2 regions of the Oceanobacillus picturae genome follow, and region 1 is predicted to be linked to the other one. Evidence: predicted binding sites of a transcription regulator. Region 1 holds the regulator's gene; the other holds the start of a gene.
What was found. Region 1 encodes LexA, which represses DNA repair genes until DNA is damaged. Its sites were predicted from a motif close to CGAACATATGTTCG; they were not measured.
Positions count from the first base shown of each region.

Region 2: BN988_RS06410 (DUF6434 domain-containing protein) is a predicted target of LexA. The motif match lies at 1,923-1,936, and genes of this name have one in related genera.

Region 1 covers NZ_CCAX010000001.1:559,245-566,812, forward strand. Annotated here, with positions in the region: gene tkt (transketolase) at 1-551, opposite strand, end outside; gene BN988_RS02880 (DUF896 domain-containing protein) at 685-918, opposite strand; gene BN988_RS02885 (YneB family resolvase-like protein) at 1,117-1,755, opposite strand; gene lexA (transcriptional repressor LexA) at 2,043-2,666, shown strand; gene BN988_RS02895 (amidohydrolase) at 2,753-4,033, opposite strand; gene BN988_RS02900 (AbgT family transporter) at 4,049-5,560, opposite strand; gene BN988_RS02905 (M20 family metallopeptidase) at 5,611-7,041, opposite strand; gene glnA (type I glutamate--ammonia ligase) at 7,378-7,568, opposite strand, start outside.
Region 2 covers NZ_CCAX010000001.1:1,269,873-1,277,440, reverse strand. Annotated here, with positions in the region: gene BN988_RS06420 (Dph6-related ATP pyrophosphatase) at 1-27, shown strand, start outside; gene BN988_RS06415 (DUF4349 domain-containing protein) at 179-1,102, shown strand; gene BN988_RS06410 (DUF6434 domain-containing protein) at 1,319-1,888, opposite strand; gene BN988_RS06405 (YdbC family protein) at 2,110-2,325, shown strand; gene BN988_RS06400 (RDD family protein) at 2,360-2,788, shown strand; gene BN988_RS06395 (FAD-binding oxidoreductase) at 2,894-4,264, shown strand; gene BN988_RS06390 (branched-chain amino acid aminotransferase) at 4,440-5,531, opposite strand; gene BN988_RS06385 (HAD family hydrolase) at 5,677-6,477, shown strand; gene serA (phosphoglycerate dehydrogenase) at 6,740-7,568, opposite strand, start outside.

The sequences.
Region 1 (7,568 bases):
TATAGTGCGATTAATTTGCCGAGTCCTAAATGGCCAGCAAGTGAAGCCGCTTCATGAGAAATACCTTCCATTAAATCTCCATCACTTACAAGTGCATAAGTGTGGTGATCAACGATTTGAAGATCTTCCTTGTTAAATTTCGCAGAGAGATGTGCTTCAGCCATTGCCATACCAACTGACATGGCAATTCCCTGACCAAGTGGACCAGTTGTCGCCTCTACACCGTCTGTGTGGTGTACTTCTGGATGGCCTGGTGTCTTAGAATCCCATTGACGAAATTCTTTCAAGTCATTCATCGACACGTTATAACCTGATAAATGAAGCAAACTATATAGAAGCATAGATCCATGGCCTGCTGAAAGAACAAAACGGTCTCTATTAAACCACTTTGAGTTTTTTGGATTGTGATTCATGAAATCAGTCCATAGCGTGTAGGCCATTGGAGCTGCTCCCATTGGAAGTCCAGGGTGACCAGAGTTCGCTTTTTCGATTGCATCAATAGATAATGTACGGATTGTAGTAATTGAATTTTGTTCTATGTTGTTTGACATATTGTTTAGCCCCTTTCAAAAATAACTACTGGTTGTTTCCTCCTCATTCTATAACGAAACCCATCCAGGAACAAGTTAAAACGGATAGGCTTCCTTATAAAAGGGCTGATTTTTGTCGTAGTTTGGTACAAAATTAATGTTTCTTATTTCTCTCTTGCAAGTCTTTCACTTTTTTTGGTGTAACATCGTTTCCTTTAGGATCCACAACTGTCATGGATTTAAACTGGTTTTTAAAAGAGCTTCTTACATTGTTTAGATATTCTTCACGGAGCTCTTTTTGTTCCTGTTTCTCTTTCTCAGTTAGACCTGTATCTTTAGCCTTTTTTGCCAGTGAATTAATTCGCTCAATTTTATCCTGAGATAACATAGCTCTACCTCCTTTTTAATTTTCTATTAATACCCTTATGACTTTTACAAACTTCATCGCCGTCTTGCGTATACATCATTAGCTGTATAAGATCTTATTAAGCTTTATCTTTAAAAAATCTATTTTACGTCTGAATACAACAAAAAACAAGAGCCATTAGCTCCTGCTTAGTTATTTTACGCCTATTAAGGCTTATATTCAAGTATCTTGCAGTTCCTTATACCTGCGATGGACCGTCGCTTTGGAGACAGGATATCCCATTCCGTTTAATGTACTCGTAATCTCTTCAAATGTAAGCTTTTTCTCTCTAAGTCTAACCACTTCTTCTATAGGAAAGGCAACTCTATCGCGCCCTGGAGCATGATGCTGGTTTTTGAGATTTTCAGCAGGATTATATCCTTGTTCTACTGCGCGTCTCATTCCTCTTTTAATTTTTGCATTGTGAATTTTGCGTTGGTATTCTTCCACTATCCCAACTATTTGCAAAACCATAGAGTCTGATTCTGATAGTTCAAGCTTCCCATCATGCATTGCAGTATATACATCTATATGGAGCTTTTGCAGCTGATGGAACAACGCAATTTTGGTATTTCCACGCCCTAGTCTTGTTTCATCCTGAATTAGTAAACAGTCAGCATCTTTAGCCGCAAATATATCGAGCATCTCAAATATGCCATTTCGCTCTATTTCATAGCCACTCTTCTTTTCTTCTATACAAGCTATTACATTAAAATTATAGCGTTCTGCTAATCCCATTAGCTCTATTTTTTGTCTAGCAAGAGAGGTCTCTTGGGTATGTTTGTCGGTACTCACGCGACAGTAGATAATTGCATTCAACACGCTTACTCCTTCTTAAACCAATTAACTCGTAATCATAGTAAAGTACAGGAATCCCAGCGTCAAGGCAAAGGCAACTATATAAAACAAATCCGTTTTTGTAAGTTTACTAAACATAGTTTCATTCCCTCCTTTTCTAAATAGGAACCTTTGTTCGCTTATTTGTAATTTTAATTATAGCAGAACATATGATCCTGTCAAGGCTTTTTCTCGAACGAATGTTTGCTTTATGTGGAATCAAATGGTAAACTATTAATAATTAATCTTATGGGCGAGGTGAAACATTTATGTCAAAACTATCAAAACGTCAGCAAATGATTTTAGATTATATTAAAGACGAAGTAACAAAAAAAGGATATCCGCCTTCCGTCCGGGAAATTGCCGAAGCTGTCGGACTTGCTTCAAGTTCTACAGTACATGGACATTTATCTAGAATTGAAAGCAAAGGATACATTCGACGAGATCCGACTAAGCCAAGAGCAATAGAAATACTTGATTTGTCGGAAGGAAATAATATCCCAAGAGAAGAAGCTCGCTATGCTCCTGTAATTGGGAAGGTAACAGCAGGACTACCTATTACAGCAGTTGAAAATATCGAGGAATTCATTCCTCTACCAACCACAAGTGCTGGACCTGATGATAATCTTTTCGTATTGGTTATCGAAGGGGAAAGTATGATAGAGGCAGGAATACTTGATGGGGATATGGTTATCGTTAAACAGCAGAATACAGCACAAAACAGTGATATAGTTGTTGCGATGACAGATGAAAATGAAGCAACAGTGAAAAGGTTCTTTAAAGAAAAAGACCACATTCGCCTCCAGCCCGAGAATGCAACGATGGATCCGCTTCTATATGATAATGTAACAATACTAGGTAAAGTAATTGGTTTATATCGTAATATCCATTAAATCGAGCAACGTGTAGTACCTAGTACTCACATCTCACCAACACCAAATTCTAGTAAAAAAACAGCTACCTCGAGGGCAGCTGTTTTTTATTGTTCCATTATTACTTTGACTGATTGGAAAAGAATGTTAACTGCAGGTAATAACGTGTCTTCTTTAATATCAAACTTTTCATTATGATGACCTGCAGCCAGTTCTGTACCGAATACACAGTAGGTTGCCTTTCCGCCATTTTTCTGTACTTCGTTCATAAAATAGGTGGCGTCCTCTGAACCTCCTGGCGTGTTATCTTCCAGTTGACTTATTTCAATATCCGGGGATGCTTCGGCACATTTGTGAAGGATACCTGCTAGGTCCAACGAACATTTACAACTTAGTGCCTCGCCTACTGTTTCAATATTATGTTCTACTTGATACATGGTAGCCGCTCCACTGACGACAGATGTCACCTGTTCTTTCACATAATCATTTATTTCAGAAGTCTCTCCTCGCGTTTCTACTTTCATGCTAGCATGATTGGCAATAATATTTCTTCCTGCACCAGCTTCTAGCTGCCCAACATTTATCCTGGTAGCTCCTCCTGAATGACGAGATATACCATGGAGGCTTAGCACACTAGCGGCAGCTGCTAAGAGTGCATTCTTGCCTTCTTCAGGGCTACCTCCGGCATGTGCTGCTGTACCGTCATAGGTGATATCTAATTTGGAGGTGGCAAGAAAACCGCTATTGGCGGCAACGAATTGCTTATGCGGAACACCGACCCCAATATGGGTGGCGATGAAATAATCGACATCTTCCACTATATTTGCTGCTGCCATAGCTTTTGCTCCTCGTGTGCCTTCCTCTGCTGGTTGAAATATTAATTTTATTTTTCCCTTAAGCTCTTCTTTATTCTCAATAAGCAGGGTGGCGAGGCCTAAACCCATCGAAGTGTGGGAGTCATGACCGCAGGCATGCATTTTCCCGTGAACTTTTGAACTGAATCCTTCATTGTGCGGGAAATGCTCGTTACTGTCTGACTCTAAAATATCCAATGCATCCATATCAAATCGATATGCAATAATAGGGCCTTTCTTACCTGTATCTAATGTGGCAACTATTCCTGTATAGCCTTCTGAAAAGGGATTAAGATAATCATCAATTGCCCCATTTTTCTGTGCCCATTGATAATGTTTCTTTGTTTCCTCTTCAGTGGGTTTTCCCATGCAATCTGCCTCTGACATAACTTCCTTTCCCATTTTCAGTTGGAAACCAAGTTTGTCTAAAATAGAAGCTACAATAGAAGCTGTTCTCATTTCCATAAAACCTGTTTCGGGATATTGGTGGAAATCTCGGCGCCACTGAATTAATTTATCTTCTAATTGTTGCATACTGCTCTCCTCCTTCTATAAGAACGGGTATATTCCTGGACCAAATGGTAGACCTGAATAGTAAAATACCAGAATTAATATAACCCAAGTAGTTAAAAACGCAATACTATACGGTAGCATTAATGAAATATAAGTACCTATACTTGCTTTTTTATCATATTTTTTTATAAACGCCAAAATGATAACCATATACGGGAACAATGGTGTAATAATATTTGTTGAAGAATCTGCCACCCTGTATGCAACTTGCGTAAAGGCCGGATGATATCCGAGTTGCATAAACATCGGAATAAACACTGGGGCTTCAATTGCCCACTTAGCAGACCCTGAAGTAATCAGGAAGTTCATTAATGCAGTAAATATGATATAGCCAATAATCAACCAAATACCTGTAAAATTAATATCCTTTAAATAATCAGCCCCGTTAACCGCTACCCATGTTCCTAGATTCGACCAATTAAAATATGCAATAAACTGTGCAATAGCAAATACTAAAACAATATAGCTTGACATGTCCTTCATAGACTCTGCCATATAGTCACTTACATCCTTACCAGTCTTAATTCTCCCTACTGTTATGCCAAAGGTAACAGCTACAATGATAAAGAAAAATAGCACAATAGGAATAATCCCGTCTAAGAATGGTGAGGGTACAATACTACCATCTTCACCTCTTAATGGGCTGTTTGGTAAAGAAATAACAATGACGATCAGTGCAATGTAGGAAAGCCCAGCAATGATCGAATTTCGGAATCCTTTGCCGCCATTCTGTAACTCCTCATTCTCCTCATCTTCAACAGCTTCGCCTTTATATTTCCCCAGCCTTGGTTCAACAAATTTAGTAGTTATGAGTCCACCAATAATTGTCATAACAAAAACAGATACAATATTAAAGTACCAGTTATCGACCGGGGTTACCACCATCGACTCGTCCACAATGGCTGCTGCTTCTGTTGAAATTCCTGCTAGTAATGCGTCTGTACCAGCAATAAAGATATTGGCTGTAAATCCAGCACCAGCCCCTGCAAAACCTGCAGCTAATCCGGCTAATGGGTGGCGTCCAACTTTATAAAACACCATTGCAGCAAGTGGTGGTATCAATACAACCGCAGCGTCAGAGGCAAGGTTTCCAAGAATCCCTACAAATACTACCGTATAAGTAACTAAACTTGGAGGTGAACTCAAGATAGTTTTTCTGATGGCATAATCCATTAGTCCAACCTTTTCAGCTAGACCAATTCCTAGCATCATAACAAGAACAAGTCCCAATGGAGCAAAACCAGTAAAGTTATCGAGCATGGAAGTTAGGATAAACTGCAAGCCTTCACCTGATAGCAAATTTTGAATCTCTAGCTCTTCTCCTGTACCTGGATGCACAACGGAAGCATTAAACAAACTAAATATATAGGAAACAACGATCATTAATAAGGATAGTCCAATAAATAAAATAAACGGATCCGGTAACTTATTTCCTACCTTTTCAACCAAATCTAAAAATCTTTGAAATAAACCACGCCTCTTTTCCATAATACCCCTCGCATTCTATACTAATATTTCGATTTAACTATTTGGAAAGCCTACTTCTCATGCAACTTTGAAGGAGTTACACCCTCAGGAATAGGATTGCTGTATGGATTGGCTTTCTTAAATGCCTCAAATTCTTCTTTTATATTTTGTAGGTCTTCTGGGTTGTCAAACAGCTGAATACCAGCTAAGGCCATTGTTTCTGCGGCGCGGAACATCCCGTTTAATGCATAGTTTCTTAATCCTTGTGTTGTCATTTGCCATGTGTGTAAAGCAGTACCCAGCACAGAAGTAGATGCTGATAATTGAGCTGTTGGGACGACCCAGCTTACATCTGAAACATCTGTAGAACCAGCAAGGATTTCCTTGGATTCATAATAAGGTGAAATAGAGTCAGAATAATACTTACCAGCAAACTCACTACCATCTCCAACATAACCAAAACCTTTCATTGGATCTAGGAAGTTTTCTTTTTCACCGTCTGTAAAGGTATTCCATATTTTCTTTGCAAATGCATTCTCTTCATCTGTAGGCTTTTGTACTCCAACCTCGGTAAATTTCTTATACAAGATTTTCTCCAGAGAACGATTGGGAATATAATTAGAACATGCCTTATCAAAATCAATTGTTACTTCAGTTTCTGTCATGAGTGCAGCACCTTCAGCAATTTTCTTTACTCTTTGAAAAATGCTGTCCACCTGTGCCACCTTTGGAGCTCTTACCAGGTATAGTACCTCGGCATTTGCTTGAACCACATTTGGGGATATCCCCCCTGTGTTTGTCACAGCATAATGAATACGTGCCTCTGGCACAATATGCTCTCGCAAATAGTTAACGCCCACGTTCATTAGTTCCACAGCATCCAATGCACTTCGACCCAAATGTGGCGTGTTTGCAGCATGAGATGAAATGCCTTTGAATTTAAATGAAACTTGATAGTTTGCCAAGCTTGATAAACTCATAATCGCATTTGCAGGAGAGGGGTGCCATGTAAGCGCAGCATCGAGGCCATCAAACACACCTTCTCTTACCATAAATGTCTTTCCTGAACCGCCTTCTTCTCCTGGACAGCCAAAAAATTTCACAGTACCTGGCAGGTTATTTTCTTCTAAGTATTTTTTTGCAGCACATGCAGCAGCAAATGCCCCTGTACCTAACAAATTATGACCACATCCATGTCCAATATCTTTCTCTAAAGGTTGATAACTCGTTTCATTAGGCTTCTGACTTAAGCCTGAAAGTGCATCAAACTCACCTAGATATCCTATTACAGGCTTACCTTCGCCATATGTAGCAATAAATGCCGTTTCTATCCCAGCAACATTACGTTCAACAAGAAAGCCTTGTTCCTCGCAAGCCTTAGCAAAATAGGAAGCTGATTCATATTCTTCAAATCTTGTTTCTGGATGGTGGTAAATAAAGCTACTCACTTGTTCAAAAGTATTCCGATTGGTAGATAAATAGTTTTCAACAAATTTATTCATGTTAGTTCCTCCTTAGTTGGCCTTAAAGATTGATTAACGACATAATTAATAACATTCTGAATTTTTATCTCGCAATTTAAGTCGAGAAATGTAGATTTATTTTACCATAAGTCTAAAATATTAGACAAACGAAATCGTTAGAATCATAGGAATGTTTTGACATTTAAACTAAAGGATAGAGTGCCTGCATTATGGGACACCTACTCTATCTCCCTTTAATCTCAAGAATTCAAGTGAATTTCTACGAAAAGTTATTTTTAAAAATACCGCCCATAGATGGACGGTATTTTTAATATACATTTAAAATAGTTGCGTACTTAAAAGCTTCTTTAAAGCTTAGTACGTGCTTAAATATTGTTCTCTTTCCCATGGGTGCACTTGCGTTTTGAACATATCCCATTCAATTTCTTTTGCTTCAACAAAATGCTCGAATAAGTGTTCACCAAGTGAGTTTACGATAACCTCATCTTTTTTAAGTTCTTCAAGTGCACCAGCTAATGTGCTAGGTAGATCCTCGATTCCAGCTT
Region 2 (7,568 bases), 710 kb from region 1:
CATGCAGAAATTATATTGAAATTGTGACATGTAATAGAAAGTTTTTTTGAATGCATTTAGGTTGGTCTTTTTTATACTGTGGCTGTAGTGCTCAATCTTTTTGTAACATAGTTGTAACCTTTTTCTTGTGATTCCGACTAAGTAGAAAAGCATACTTATTGGAATGGGGGATTAAGGAGTGAAGAAGGCGATTTGGTTTTTGCTAGGGGTAATGGTGTTTTTAACAGCGTGTAGTAATGAGCAAGAAAATATTGGGGAATCAAGTGAAGATTTTGCAATGGATTCTGTAGAGGAATCGATGGATGAAGCAGGAAAACAGGGTACCGAATCTTCTGAGACAGAAAACAATGAGTCAACGGAAGTTGAAACGAAAGAAGTAGAGGTAGAAGAAAGGAAGATCATTTATACAGCTAATTTAAGGCTAGAAGTAAAAGAATATCAACAAGCTGTAGATGAAATAGAGTCCCAAGTGGCTGACTTTAATGGGTATATTGTAGATTCCTCCACTTATGGTTCGTCGGAAGAAAGTTCAACTAGTGGCCATATTACAGCACGCATTCCACAAGAACGATTTCAGGAGTTTATTCAGCTTGTGGAGGAAGGAGCTGGAAAGCTGCTTGAAAGCAATGTCTCAGGTCAGGATGTAACAGAAGAATACGTTGATTTAGAATCACGCTTAAAATCGAAGCGTGTTGTAGAAGAACGCCTTTTATCCTTTATGGAAAAAGCGGAAAAAACAGAGGACTTACTCACCATTTCTAGCGATTTAGCCAAAGTACAAGAAGAAATTGAACAGGTGACAGGTAGGATGAATTATTTGCGAAACAAAGCTGACCTTGCTACAGTACAAATCGACATAGAAGAAAATAATGTTAACATCACGGGCATGAGTGAGGATGAACTAAATACATGGGAAAGAACCAAACAGCAATTTTTAAAAAGCATTAATACGATTTTAGCGGTGCTATCTGGATTGTTTGTTTTCATAGCAGGGAATCTGCCAATCCTTATTCCGCTAGGGGTTATTGCACTGGTAGTTTGGTTAGTAGTAAAAAGAAAGAGGAGCACAATTAAAAAAGAGGATAAAGATAACTTGGTCTAATATGCTTTGCCAAAATATCGAGTTTTGGCGTTTCATTTTGTAGCCAGTTATGTATGAAATTCTTCCTCTAGATTAAAGGGAAAACTACTACTTTCGTTTTTAAGTAGTAGTTTTCCCTTTATGTAAATATAAAAGTCCTTTAAGGGATAAATAAGCTTCGATTACATTGTTATACTAATTCTTTAGGAAATGTAGAATGACGTATTGTTGTATGGACTAATCAATGGGATTATATTTATTACTTCCAGGTAATTTTTTAATTACATTCCAAGCTTCAATGGCCTTTTCTCGCCCTTTGCCTTGATTTTTCGGATCAGCAAAAAAGTCCCGAATAAATAGATTGTATTCGAATTGAGGTGCAATTTCTTTTTTGTACAAAGGGTTTTTCTTTCGTTCTTCTTCCTCGTACCAAGCGTTTATTACATCGCGATATGTTTTACCGACATTGTTTTTTAAATAGTTTTGTATATAGGTAGAAAAATGGAATTTCGGGATTACTGTCTTAAAAAATGCTCTTACATCCTGACTACAACGGTGGTCTGCTGAAATTACTGTATCGGGGCTTAAATTTACTTGATGTATTTTCTTTTTAACAGCCTCTGTTTTCCTAATGGGTTTACTTATCTCTCCTGTTTGAAGAAATATTTCAATTCTATTGGAGATTTCTAATTTGGAACCAGAAGAACTTATTCCGTTTTCTCTACAGAAAGACTGTAATTCTTCCTTTAACCAATAGTATGCTTGAAAGTTTACTAAACTAAGATCTTTAGTGAGGTTGGGTCTCACCACAAACACCTCCGTATTCGTTTTCTATAATTATAGAACAATTGTTCCTGTTCGGCAAAGCGAGATAATAGCCTAATGGATACCCTTACAGTGTTCTTGGAGAGACTTTCTGTGTTAGGATTATAATCACTACTAAATGCCGAATTAGACTACAAGTAAGTACATAAAGGGATGGAAGTAAACATAGTTGATGTTTACCAATATAGAAAGGGTGCAACAAAATGGCAGAATTGAAATTTGAAATAATGGAAACAATTGCCGTCTTATCCGAATCCCCAAAGGGTTGGACGAAGGAATTAAATCTAATTAGTTGGAACGGAAGGGACCCTAAATATGACATAAGAGATTGGTCTCCAGACAAAGAAAAGATGGGGAAAGGCGTGACACTAACAGAGGAAGAACTTACTTCTTTAAAGAAGGCTTTAGAAATAAGGTAATATTATAATTAGATTTTTAATAGGGAGTGGTAGGATGATTTCTAATAAGCCAGCGGGTTTCTGGATAAGATTTCTAGCTGATTTTATTGATGGTATGCTTATACTTTTACTTGCAACAGTAATTGCTTTTCTGATAGGTGACGATACATTCTGGAGTTCTTGGAGTAGCACTGACGAGACAACTTCACAGTCTATAGCTAATTTTTTATATGGTATTATTTTTATCATTATTTTTACTGGAAGTAAATTTATGGGCTCCCCCGGGAAGTTAACGTGTAAAATAAAAGTAGTGAATGTTGATGGCACGCAGATAAGTATGCTAAAGTCCATTGGAAGATACCTGTGTTATTTCATTTCTGCTTTACCACTAGGGATTGGATTTATGATGGCAGGGTGGAATGAAGAGAAGAAAGCATTACATGATATGATTTGCAAGACACGTGTTGTATACCGAAATGAGTAAAGTCTCCTTGTGGGGGCTTTTTTCATTTCGGTTGGATTATGGTACACTGAGGAATAGTAACAATTATTCGATTATTAAGTTTATGTTTATAGGAGTGATGGGAAAATGGGGTTTTTGGAAGCGCTTAAGGAGATAATTCCTACTGAAAGAGTTTCAACAAACGAAACAATTTTGCAACAACACAGTTCGGATGAGTCGTATCATACGCCTCATTTACCTGATGTAGTTCTTTATCCAGAGAATACAGAGGAAGTGAGCCAAATTGTTAAATTGGCCGACGAATGGGAAGTTCCTGTTGTTTCTTATGGCCTTGGGACTAGTTTAGAAGGTAGTATGATTCCACATAATGGTGGGATCATGATTGATTTTACATTGATGAATAAAATAATTGAAGTGCGACCAGAGGACTTTCTTGTGAAAATACAGCCTGGCGTGACAAGGACACAATTGGAAAAAGAGTTGCGTAAATATGGGTTGTTTTTCCCTGTTGATCCTGGGGCGGATGCAACGCTCGGAGGCATGGCAGCAACCAATGCAAGTGGCACAACTTCTGTGAAGTATGGGATTATGCGTGATAATGTACGTAACTTAGAAGTCGTCCTTCCTAATGGGAACGTTATTCATACAGGAAATTTGGCTGCAAAATCATCTTCTGGCTATCATTTAAATGGGTTATTTGTTGGTTCAGAGGGCACATTAGGCTGCTTTACTGAACTTACATTAAAAGTACATGGGATACCTGAACATAATATGGCGGGTAGAGCGGCATTTGATACAATTGATCATGCAGTGGAGGCAGTAATTAATGTGCTGCAGGCAGGTATCCCTGTAGCGAGAGTCGAATTGGTAGATGAACAATCAATGCGGCAAATCAATGCATTTAGTGATACGGACTACAAAGAAGTACCAACCTTGTTTTTTGAGTTTCATGGAAATGAAGCCGGTTTAGAACAGGATGTTGTTTTTACGAAGGAAATTATAGAAGATTGTAATTGTAGAGAGTTTGCATTTGAGTCAGACACAGCAGGCAGAAACCGACTTTGGGAAGCAAGGCATAATGCAGCCTATGCATATCTTCACGGTAACCCTGGGAAAAAGCAGATGGTTACAGATGTTTGTCTACCTATATCCGAATTAGCAGGCGCGATAAAGGATGCTAGAGATGCAGTTGATTCATCAGGGTTATTAGGTGGAATTGTCGGACATGTAGGTGATGGAAACTATCACATTCTTCTAATGGTAGATACAGAGAATCCAGAAGATATAAAAAAGGCGAATGTAGTAAATGAACGTATTGTTCAATATGCACTTACAAGAGGCGGAACGTGTACTGGGGAGCATGGCGTAGGAATCGGCAAACAAAAATATCAACGTCAAGAGCATGGTGGAGCACTTGATGTAATGCAGGCAATCAAGGCAACAATTGATCCGAAGGGGCTCTTTAATCCGGGGAAGGTTGTTGACATTAAGTCATAGCTTTTATGAAGTGCAACTTTTAGTCTGTGGGTGAATCAACCAAATCATAGAGCTTTTCAATTAAACTTGTGTCGCAATCAACGAAAGGCGCTTCCTATGCTATGCATCAACCGAAATAGCGCTATAATAAAAAAGGCTGATATAGAAACTAATCTGTACCAGCCTTTTAAAGTTATTATTTTACTGCACTTGTTTCGTTAACTTTTTCGACCCAGCCGAAAGGATCGTGTTCACGGCCATATTGAATACCTGTTAACGTTTCATAAAGTGATTTTGCAACTTTGCCTGTTTTTCCGCCGTTGATAAAGAGATCTTTATCATCCCAGCTAAGCTGGCCAATTGGTGAGATTACTGCTGCTGTTCCTGTACCAAAGGCTTCCTCTAATGTGCCGTTCACATATGCCTCATGTAGTTCATCAAGAGAAATTTTCTTCTCAATTACTGGGATATCCCAATGCTTTAATAATTGGATTACAGAATTTCGCGTAACACCTTCAAGGATACTTCCGTTCAATTCAGGGGTAATGACTTCTCCATTCACCTTAAAGAATACATTCATGCTTCCAACTTCTTCAATATACTTTTTCTCCACACCATCAAGCCAAAGCACCTGTGTGAATCCCTTTTGCGCACAAAGTTCCTGTGCTTTCAGGCTAGCTGCATAATTACCACCGGTCTTCGCCTCACCTGTGCCTCCTTTTACTGCACGCACATATTGGTTTTCCACAGCGATTTTAACAGGGTTTATGCCTTCTTTGTAATACGCGCCAACTGGTGAAAGAATAACAATTAGTTTGTATTGATGAGAGGGAGCTACCCCGATAAACGGTTCTGTTGAAATGATAAATGGTCTGATGTAAAGAGATGTTCCATCTGATGTTGGAATCCATTCTCGATCAAGAAACACGAGTTGCTTAATAGCATCTAACACAAATGCTTCATCAATTGGTGGGATGCAGAGACGGTCATTGGAACGGTTTAGCCGTTGTAAATTCTTGTCAGGCCGAAAAAGCTGAATATCTCCCTCTGGCGTGTAGTAGGCTTTTAAGCCTTCAAATACAGATTGCCCATAATGAAAGGTCATTGCTGAAGGATCAATTGTTAATGGCTCATATGGCACAATACGTGGATCATGCCAACCAACTGGTTCTGAATAATCCATGATAAACATGTGATCTGTGAAGAGTCTTCCAAACTCTAATTGATCTGTTTTCGGCTTATTTTTCTTTGTTTTGCTATGATGTACTTCGACTGTCCATTCTTCCATGTCACTATCCCCTTGTGGTGAAAATTTTAATTTCAATAATAAGCCATATTCAGGATAAACGCAACCCTAAATTGTCAGTTTTTTCTGGCTTATGTTTTTGTTGTATAATTTAAGTAGTCTATGTAGAGAGAAAAGGAGTGATTGGGTGTTAAAAGCGATACTGTTTGATTTGGATGATACATTGCTTTGGGATGAAAAAAGTGTCAAGGTGGCTTTTGAGACAACCTGCCAGCTGGCTGAAGAGCAGTATGGCATCCAGGCAGACGATTTTGAGGAAAAAGTCCGAGAGATTGCAAAAAGGCAATACGCAACCTATGATACATATTCCTTCACTCAAATGATTGGTATTAATCCATTTGAAGGGTTATGGGCCCAATTTCAAGATGAAGGGGAAGAGTTTGCCAAATTAAGAGAGTTGGCACCAGGTTATCAGCAGAAGGTTTGGACAAAAGCGTTGGAAGCGTTTGGGGTGAAAGATACTGCGTTTGGCTCAAAGCTTGCAGAGGCTTTCCCTGAGGCGCGTATAGCGAATGCTTTTGTGTTTGAGCAAACCTTTGAAGTTCTAGACAAGCTTAATCCTCATTATTCCTTGTTGTTATTGACGAATGGTTCTCCTGACCTTCAACATAAAAAGCTATCCCTTACACCAGAGCTAAAACGGTATTTTGACCATATTGTCGTTTCGGGTGCTTTTGGAAAGGGGAAACCAGATCAAGCTATTTTTGAACATGCATTGGATTTATTGTCAGTGGTTCGAGAAGAAGTAGTAATGGTAGGAGATAATTTAAAAACAGATATTCTAGGTGCATCTAGAGCGGGCATTCAATCTATTTGGATTAACCATCATGGCAAGAAGCCAACAAACGTACAACCCTCATTCGAAATCACGGATTTAGGGGAACTAGCCCCATTAATTAAACAACTTGAAGGAAAAAAAGAGGCTTAGTAAAAAATAAGGAAGAATATGGGACAAAAGTATCTGAAGAGGCCTGAACATAAAAAAAGGTTTATTCAAAAGACGGATGATAGCTAGAATAAGCGTAAGAAATATACGGAGACTCCTATGGGAGGAAGGCCTAGGCGAGACCCCGGAATGCGGAGCATCCGGAGGCTCACCAGCCACCCATGGAAAGCGGAGTATATTTCTGAAGCGGTTTTTCAAAGGCCAATCTTTCGGATTTATCTTTTGCGTCTGTTTTAGTGTCTATTTAAAGGTCAATAGCTGTCGCTTGGTAAATTTCATCTAATTGTTTTAAGGCTTCCAACTCTTTCGTTTCAAGATGCTTGTCGACTGTTAGCATCATGACTGCATCTCCACCAACATCAGCACGGTCAACCTGCATTGTAGCGATATTAATATTATATTGGGCAAGCAAGGAGCCCATCTTCCCGATTACACCAGGAATGTCACGATGATGGATAATCAGGATGTGGCCTTTTGGTGTAACATCTACACTATAGTCATCTACCATCACAATGCGGGGGCCAAGCCCATTTAAAAGCGTACCGGCAACCCGACGCTTTTCAGATTTTGTAACGATCTCTACGGTGAGCAAATTTGTAAACCCTTTTGTTGTCGATGTTTTATTTTCATGTATCCGAATCCCGCGTTTTTCTGCTAAATATAAAGCGTTAACGTCATTAACATGTTCTCCAAGATGTCTTGTCAGAAGTCCTTTTATGGTATTCCGGGTAATAGGAGCCGTCTCAACACCAGCCAATTCACCAGAATAATAGATATTTACTTCTTCGATAACTTCGCGTGCTAGATGTATGAGAAAGGTACCTAGATTTTCTGCTAGGTTGAAATATGGTTCTATTTGATTTAGCACTTCTTTTGGGACAGATGGCAGGTTAACCGGATTTTGCACAATACCCCCTGTTAGAAAGCGAATGACATCCTGGCAAACATCCACGGCAACATTCTCTTGTGCTTCTACAGTACTTGCACCAAGATGTGGGGTAGCAAAAACTTCTGAGAGTTCCAATAGTTTATTGTCATGAAAAGGCTCTTCTTCAAATACATCAAGTGCAGCA